DNA from 2 places in the Pseudomonas sp. ADAK2 TE3594 genome. Region 1 is predicted to be linked to the other one. Evidence: predicted binding sites of a transcription regulator. Region 1 holds the regulator's gene; the other holds the start of a gene.

Region 1 (4,210 bases):
TCGCCGGTGGTGTCGAGCTGACGGCTGCCCTGGATTACAAATTGTCGGCGCTGGCCCCGCGTGTTCCGAACATGGAACTCGAGGACGAGCTGCGCAAGACCCAGTCGCGGATCGTCACCGCCCAGGCCGAACTGAGCCTGCGTGGCGATGGCGAGAGCGATAAGAGCACCAATCGTCAGTTGTTCGCCGGCCTGCCGTTGACCGCCGCCGAGCCGCTGATCGAGCCGACGCTGGCCGAGCCTCGGCGCCCGGCACCTGCGCCTGCCGCGGCGACCGGCGTCGACCCGCGTGCGTTCGACTCGATGCGTTTCGAGCTCAACAGCCTGCGTGAACTGATGGAAGTGCAACTTGGCTCGCTGGCCTGGAATCAGCTGCAAGGCAGTCGTCCGGCCCAGGCCAACCTCTGGCGTCGCTTGCAACGCATCGGCCTGTCCGGCCCGTTGTCGCGCGATCTGCTGGCGCTGATTACCGACATCGAAGAACCCCGTCAGGCCTGGCGCATGTTGCTCGCGCATCTGGCGCGGATGATCACCACCCCGGAAGTCGAGCCACTGGAAGAGGGCGGCGTGATTGCCATGGTCGGCCCGGCTGGCATGGGCAAGACCACCACGCTGGCCAAGCTGGCGGCTCGTTACGTGCTCAAGTACGGCGCGCAGAACATCGCGCTGGTGAGCATGGACAGCTATCGCATCGGCGCTCAGGAGCAGCTCAAGACCCTCGGCCGGATCCTCAACGTGTCGGTCACCCACGTCGATCCGGGCCAATCCTTGGTGCAGGCACTGGAGCCTTTGCTGCGCAAACGCGTGGTGCTGATCGATACCGCCGGCTTGCAGGCCAGCGATCCGGCACTGCGTATGCAGCTCGAAAGCCTGGCCGGACGCGGCATCAAATCAAAAAATTATCTGGTCTTGGCAACCACCAGCCAGAAACAGGTTCTAACTGCCGCTTATCACAGTTACAAACGTTGCGGCCTTGCCGGCTGCATCCTGACTAAACTGGATGAAACGGCAAGCTTGGGCGAGGTGTTGAGCCTGGCCATTAGTCATGAATTGCCGGTGGCTTACCTGACCGATGGCCCGCGGATTCCGGATGATTTGCATCTGCCGCGTCGTCATCAGTTGGTCAGCCGTGCCGTTAGCGTGCAAATGCAGGAAGAACCCAGCGAAGAAGCCATGGCTGATATGTTCGCTGACCTTTACCACAGTCCGACCAAGCGGGTTGGCTGAGGTATTTAATGAACGGTTTTTGTACCTACATCGATGGTCTGCCATGCATTGTTCAGTTGGTGAACGCGCAGCCAGTAATGTGGCCTCCGTCTAAGTAAGACAAGGTAAAGAAAATAACATGGGCAGCATGCATCCCGTACAGGTGATCGCGGTGACCGGCGGCAAAGGTGGCGTCGGGAAGACTAACGTGTCAGTGAACTTGTCCCTGGCTCTAGCTGAGCTCGGCCGGCGCGTCATGCTGCTGGATGCCGATCTGGGGCTGGCGAACGTTGACGTCCTGCTGGGGCTGACACCCAAACGTACCCTGGCCGACGTGATCGAAGGCCGCTGTGAGCTGCGCGATGTGCTGTTGCAAGGGCCCGGCGGTATTCGCATCGTCCCGGCCGCATCCGGCACCCAGAGCATGGTTCATCTGAGCCCGGCCCAGCATGCCGGCCTGATCCAGGCCTTCAGCGATATCGGCGACAACCTCGACGTATTGGTGATCGACACCGCTGCGGGCATTGGTGACTCGGTGGTCAGTTTCGTCCGCGCAGCGCAAGAAGTCTTGCTGGTGGTGTGCGACGAGCCGACCTCGATCACCGACGCCTACGCGCTGATCAAACTGCTGAACCGCGACTACGGCATGAACCGTTTCCGTGTCTTGGCCAACATGGCGCAGAGCCCGCAGGAAGGCCGCAACCTGTTCGCCAAGTTGACCAAGGTCACGGATCGTTTCCTCGACGTCGCCTTGCAATATGTCGGTGCGGTGCCTTACGACGAAAGCGTGCGCAAGGCCGTGCAGAAGCAGCGTGCCGTCTACGAAGCCTTTCCGCGTTCCAAGTGCGCCCTGGCGTTCAAGGCCATTGCGCAGAAGGTCGATACCTGGCCACTGCCGGCCAACCCACGCGGGCACCTGGAGTTTTTCGTCGAGCGCCTCGTGCAACAAGCGGCAGGACCCGTCCTATGACAGCCAGTGGCTACAACCTCTACAAGAAGTCGGCACGTGACGCGCAGTACGAGCTGATCGAGCGTTACGCGCCACTGGTCAAACGCATTGCCTACCACTTGCTGGCGCGTTTGCCGGCCAGTGTCCAGGTCGAAGACCTGATCCAGGCCGGGATGATCGGCCTGCTTGAAGTATCAACCAAATATGACGCCAGCAAAGGCGCGAGTTTCGAGACGTACGCGGGCATACGAATCCGCGGCGCGATGCTCGATGAAGTGCGCAAGGGGGACTGGGCACCACGTTCGGTTCACCGCAATACCCGCATGGTCAGCGACGCGATTCGCTCGATTGAAGCTAAAACCGGCCGTGACGCTAAAGATCATGAGGTTGCGGCCGAACTCCAATTGAGTCTCGACGATTATTACGGGATTTTGAACGACACCCTCGGCAGCCGGTTATTCAGTTTCGACGATCTGTTACAGGACGGCGAACACGAAGGGCTGCATGAGGATGGCGCCAGTGCTCATCTCGAGCCGTCACGCGATCTGGAAGATGAACGCTTCCAGGCGGCGCTGGCGGACGCGATTGCCAATTTGCCGGAGCGTGAGCGACTGGTGTTGGCGCTGTACTACGACGAAGAGTTGAATCTCAAGGAAATCGGTGAGGTCCTGGGGGTCAGCGAATCGCGGGTCAGCCAGTTACACAGCCAGTGCGCGGCCCGTTTGCGGGGGCGTTTGGGGGAGTGGCGAGCGCGCTGAAGGCAGTGTGGGGACACTGCGAATGGAGCTGGTGTGGTGTTGAACTGCGCCGGTCTCGATCTGTTGTGCTCCAGACAGTCATTGAGTGCTTTGCCGGATTGATTGAAATGGCGCGTCCAGGTGCTGGGCGCGTTTAAGACTGCTTGGAGGTCGAATTGGACAAGAACATGAAAATCCTCATCGTTGATGACTTCTCAACGATGCGGCGGATCATAAAAAACCTGTTGCGTGACCTTGGGTTCACCAACACGGTCGAGGCTGACGATGGCACCACTGCCATTCCGGTTCTCAACAGTGGGAGCATCGACTTTCTGGTAACGGACTGGAACATGCCTGGCATGACCGGTATCGATCTGCTGCGTCACGTGCGCGCCGATGAAAAGCTCAAGCACCTGCCGGTGCTGATGGTGACCGCTGAAGCCAAGCGCGAGCAAATCATCGAAGCGGCCCAGGCCGGTGTAAATGGCTATGTGGTCAAACCCTTCACGGCCCAGGCGTTGAAAGAAAAAATCGAGAAGATTTTCGAACGCATCGGTTGATGGACTGCGCCACGGGGGAGCTATGGAGCATAAAGAATCTTCAATGGGCGATTTTGAATCGACCCTGAAAAAACACGCGGTCGAACTGGTCGAGAGCCTTGAAAAAGGCAGGTTTGGCGATGCGGTGCAATTGATCCATGAGCTCAATCAGACCCGTGACCGCGGCCTGTATCAGGAGGTAGGCAAGCTCACCCGCGAGCTGCATAGCGCGATCGTCAATTTCCAGATTGACCCGCACATGCCGCAAGCCGAGGAAGTGTCTCAGATCACGGATGCCACCGAGCGCTTGGGGTATGTGGTCAAGCTGACCGAGGCCGCGGCGAACCGCACCATGGACCTGGTGGAAAACGCCACGCCGCTGATCAACAGCCTGAGCGACGAAGCTCAGGCGCTGAGCACGGATTGGGGACGGTTCATGCGTCGCGAAGTCGGGGCTGAAGAGTTCCGCGAACTGGCCCGGCGCGTCGACGGTTTCCTGACACGCAGCAGCGAAGATAACCGCGTCGTGTCGAGCAACCTCAACGACATTCTCCTGGCCCAGGATTACCAGGACCTCACCGGTCAGGTGATCAAGCGCGTGACCCAGTTGGTCACCGAAGTTGAAAGCAATCTGCTCAAGCTCGTGCTCATGGCCAGTCAGGTCGACCGCTTTGCGGGTATCGAACATGACCGTGATGCGATGCTGGCTGAAAAAGATCCGCAAAAACATCTCTCTCAGGGTGAAGGTCCGCAGATTCATGCCGATAAAAGAGAAGACGT
Region 2 (4,210 bases), 5.1 Mb from region 1:
AGACAAGTCGCGGGCAATCTGGACCATCATCGCCGAACCGGCTCAGGGCGGTGAGCAAGCCCTGCCGGGGTTCAAGGATTTCCTTCAGGGGTTTACCGATGATGCGATGGGGAATGTGTTGAAGCTATTTGCTTAAGGCTTCGTTCTAGCGGTGACTGATCTACCGCTATCGCGGGCAAGCCCGCTCCCACAGGGGATGTGTGTACGACACAAACCATGTGGGAGCGGGCTTGCCCGCGATTGAACGATAACGCGGTTCAACTGAACTCAATCAGATCTTGAAACTATCAACCAACTGCTTCAACCGATTGGCCTGCTGAGACAACGCATCGCAATCCTTCAATGTTTCATTGAGGTTGGCCACGCTCTGCTGGTTCAGCAGGTTGATCTGGTTGACGTCGACGTTGAGGGTTTCCACCACGGCGGTCTGCTCTTCGGTCGCTGCGGCCACCGACTGGTTCATGCCGTCGATTTCGCCGATGCGCTGGGTCACGCTGACCAGACGCAGGCCGGCCTGGTTCGCCACTTCGACACTCTGCTCGCTGGATGCCTGACTGGCATTCATCGTGGTCACCGCTTCGCGAGAACCGATCTGCAGCGAGCTGATCATCTTGTGGATCTCTTCCGCCGATTCCTGGGTGCGATGAGCAAGGTTACGCACCTCGTCCGCCACCACCGCAAAACCACGACCGGCCTCACCGGCACGGGCCGCTTCGATGGCCGCGTTGAGCGCCAGCAAATTGGTCTGCTGGGAGATGCCTTTGATCACATCGAGAATGTGCCCGATGTTGTCGGTGCTCGCGTTCAGGGTTTCGATCTGCGTGCAGGACAGGCTGATTTTCTGCGACAGCTCGGTCATGGCCAGGATGGTTTTTTCCACCACCTGACGACCGTCATCGGCCTGCTCACTCGCACCGCTGGCGTGTTGCGAAGCATCGGCGGCGTTGCGGGCGATTTCCTGGGTGGCGGCGCCCAATTGGTTGATCGCCGCGGCCACGCTGTTGGTGCGGGCGCTTTGTTCGTCGGAGCCGATGATCGAAGCGTTGGACGATGCCATCACCCGTTGCGACAGGTCATGAACCTGACGGGTCGCCGAGGACACTTCGCAAATCGACGCGTGAATACGCTCCACGAACTGGTTGAAGGAGCCGCCCAACTCGCCGAACTCATCTTTGCTTTCTACGACCAGACGACGGGTCAGGTCGCCCTCGCCCTGGGCGATGTCCTGCATCGCACGACCCATCGTGGTCAGCGGACGCATCAGCACGTTAATCAGCAGACTCAGCAGTACTGCAATGGCGGTCACAGCGATGAACATCGCGATCAGCGCCGAGGTGCGGAACTGGCTCAGTGGTGCGTAGGCCTTGGCCTTGTCGATCGACAGACCGATGTACCACTCGGCATTTGGCAAACCACTCACCGGCGTGAACGAGAGGATGCGGTCCTGCTTGTTCAGTTCTACTTCCTGATTGCCTTTCCCGATACGGACACTGGAACCCGGATAGATGTCTTTCAGGTTCTTCATCACCTGATCCTTGTCCGGGCTGACGATTACCTGACCGTCGGCGCTGACGAGGAACGCGTGACCGATACCACCGAAGTCCACCGAGTTGATGATCTTCACCAGGGTTTCCAGACTCAGGTCACCGCCAACAACGCCCAGCAGTTCGCCTTGCTTTTTCACCGGCATGGCGATGGTCACCACCAACCCGCCGACCGCTGCCATGTAAGGCGGGGTCAGCATGGTCTTGTCGGCGACCACAGCTTGCTTGTACCAAGGCCGCTGACGCGGATCGTAGCCGTCCGGCATCTTCGCGTCAGGGCGCTGGGTGAACACACCATTGGCCTGCCCGACGTAGGTGAACTGGAAGTTAGAGGTGAGGGCGGGTTGATCGACCAGTCCCGGCAGATCGGCATTGGCGCCTTGATGAGCGACGTTCTGCGCGAGGTTTTCCAGGACCAGCACGCGGCCGCTCATCCAATTCTGCACGCTGCTGGCGGTCAGCTCGCCGGCTTGCTCAACAGATGACTCGAGGTTTTGTCGGATGGTGTTTCGCTGCAGATAGTCGTTGTACAAAGTGAACAACGCAAAAGCCAGCACCACGACGCCTGAAGCGGCCAGCAGGATTTTATGGCTGAACTTGAGATTCATTTCATGGGACTTCTTATGCAAAAAGTGGGGATGCGTTCCGGGTTGCAACATTCCATGTAACCGCGCAGACGGCATTCTGGGGCCGCTCTACTTTGGTGCACGCATGTCTCACCAGTCTTGTCGGCACGAGTGGGAGAAATCTTAGGGGTTTGTACGAAACCCGTCGGATAACCGCCGAACGGCGTACTAGAGGGTCCGCGCCGCAGTGTTTAGTGAGGGGCGCATGAACGGCAGTTGCAAATTTCCCGACCCTTGATGACAATGCGACTAATTATCATTTGTGACGTTCGGGCTGTTGCGTTCATGTCCTCACCTGAGTTTGCAGTACAGGCGCTTTACAGCAGCCATCACGGTTGGCTCAACACGTGGTTGCGCGCTCGGTTGGGCAATGCGGCCGATGCGGCGGATCTGGCTCAGGACACGTTCGTCCGGCTGCTGCAAAGAACCGAACGCCTGGAGCTCAAAGCTCCCCGCGCCTTTCTGCGAACCATCGCCCGCGGCCTGGTGATCGACCACTGGCGCCGTGAGGAAATCGAGCGCGCGTACCTGGAAACCATCGCCCATTTGCCCGAGGCCGAAACCCCGAGCGCCGAGGCACGGGCATTGGTGCTCGAATTGCTGGAAAGCATCGCTCGCATGCTTGAAGGCCTGAAGCCGAAAGTGCGTCAGGCATTTCTGCTGGCCCAGTGCGAAGGACTTACCCACAAGCAGATCGCCGAACACATGGGATTATCCCTACGATCAGTGGAACGCTATGTGGCCGACGCGCTGTATCACTGTTACGTGCTGCGGTATGAAGCGTGATGCCTGTGGATAACTCAGCGCTGAATCGCCGCGGCGAGCCTCATCAGCAGGTGGTTAAACAAGCCATCCATTGGTTGCTGCGCCTGCGTAACAACGCGGCCAACTCCAGACTGCGCCAGCAATGCGACGTCTGGCGAGCAGAACACCATGAACACGAACTGGCCTGGCAACGGGTGCAGTCCCTGCAAGCCGAGTTGAGCAGTAATTTGCGCGCGGTGCCCGGGGCTCAAGTCGCTTTCAACACTTTGGAAAACAGCGCGCAGGGATTGGGTCGGCGCCAGGCATTGAAGCTGCTGTCGGGCGCGTTGCTGATGGGTTCGGCGGCGTGGCTGGGCAAGGATGCGATCGGCTGGCAACAGTGGACCGCCGACTTCGCCACCGCCACGGGCGAGCGACGCGGTTTCCAGTTACCAGATGGCACGCGCCTGGAGCTCAATACCGCCAGCGCGGTGGACCTGGACTACACCGCGCAGCAGCGCCTGATCAAACTGACTCGCGGCGAGATCGTCGTGACGTGCGGCGTGGCAAGTGAAGGGGTTTCTCTTGGTCGACCGTTGCGAGTGCAAAACCGTCACGGTGTGTTCGAAAGTGTGGCGGCGCGCTTCATCGTTCGTCAGGACGCCGGCTGCACGCGGCTCAGCGTCACCAGCGGCGTGGTCGCAATCCATTCGCCACGGGCCGCCGATGGCCTGCCGATTCAGGTGCAGGCCGGGCAGAGTTATCTGATCGATCGAAGTCACGCACAGTTGGCACCGCCTCAAGACATGGATGCCGGCGCCTGGGTCGACGGCCTGATCGTCACCCGCAACATGCGTCTCGGGGATTTCATTAATGAAGTCGGGCGTTACCGTCCCGGCTATCTGACCTGCACGGCCGACATTGCCAACTTGCGGCTGTCCGGGGTTTTCCGTCTTGAAGACACCGACAAATTGCTGGCCATCCTGCCGCAAACCCTGCCGGTGCAACTGCGCTATCGCACGCGCTGGTGGGTGACGCTGGAGCGACAGGCCTGAATTATTTTTGGCGGGTTTTCTGAACAAGTCCGGCTTAGTCAGTAAGCACTTCAACTCTGCCTTCAGCGACTTCCTACGGAAACCTACAATGACTGTGCGCGCCATCAGTAAGAACCCTCTCCATTTCGCCGCGGAATCAGGCGTCTTGCGCCACGCCATCCGCGCGGCGCTGTTCTCGACCGCATTGGGTGTCGGCCTGCTGCCGACACTTGGTGTTGCAGCCCAAGGCAGCGAAGCCAGT

What was found. The regulator FliA, encoded in region 1, starts transcription of late flagellar genes. The targets are predictions, from matches to a motif close to CTAAAGTTTNNNNNNNNNNNGCCGNTAA.
Region 2: a site for FliA is predicted at 2,270-2,297, ahead of AB7M22_RS27695 (methyl-accepting chemotaxis protein). Genes of this name have one in related genera too.

What each region holds. Positions count from the first base shown of each region.
Region 1 is NZ_JBRJGV010000001.1:998,824-1,003,033, forward strand. Features, by position in the region: gene flhF (flagellar biosynthesis protein FlhF) at 1-1,226, shown strand, start outside; gene fleN (flagellar synthesis regulator FleN) at 1,345-2,175, shown strand; gene fliA (RNA polymerase sigma factor FliA) at 2,172-2,912, shown strand; gene AB7M22_RS04470 (chemotaxis response regulator CheY) at 3,080-3,451, shown strand; gene AB7M22_RS04475 (protein phosphatase CheZ) at 3,474-4,210, shown strand, end outside.
Region 2 is NZ_JBRJGV010000001.1:6,131,460-6,135,669, reverse strand. Features, by position in the region: gene AB7M22_RS27700 (SRPBCC family protein) at 1-136, shown strand, start outside; gene AB7M22_RS27695 (methyl-accepting chemotaxis protein) at 272-2,152, opposite strand; gene AB7M22_RS27690 (sigma-70 family RNA polymerase sigma factor) at 2,456-2,956, shown strand; gene AB7M22_RS27685 (FecR domain-containing protein) at 2,956-3,969, shown strand; gene AB7M22_RS27680 (TonB-dependent siderophore receptor) at 4,058-4,210, shown strand, end outside.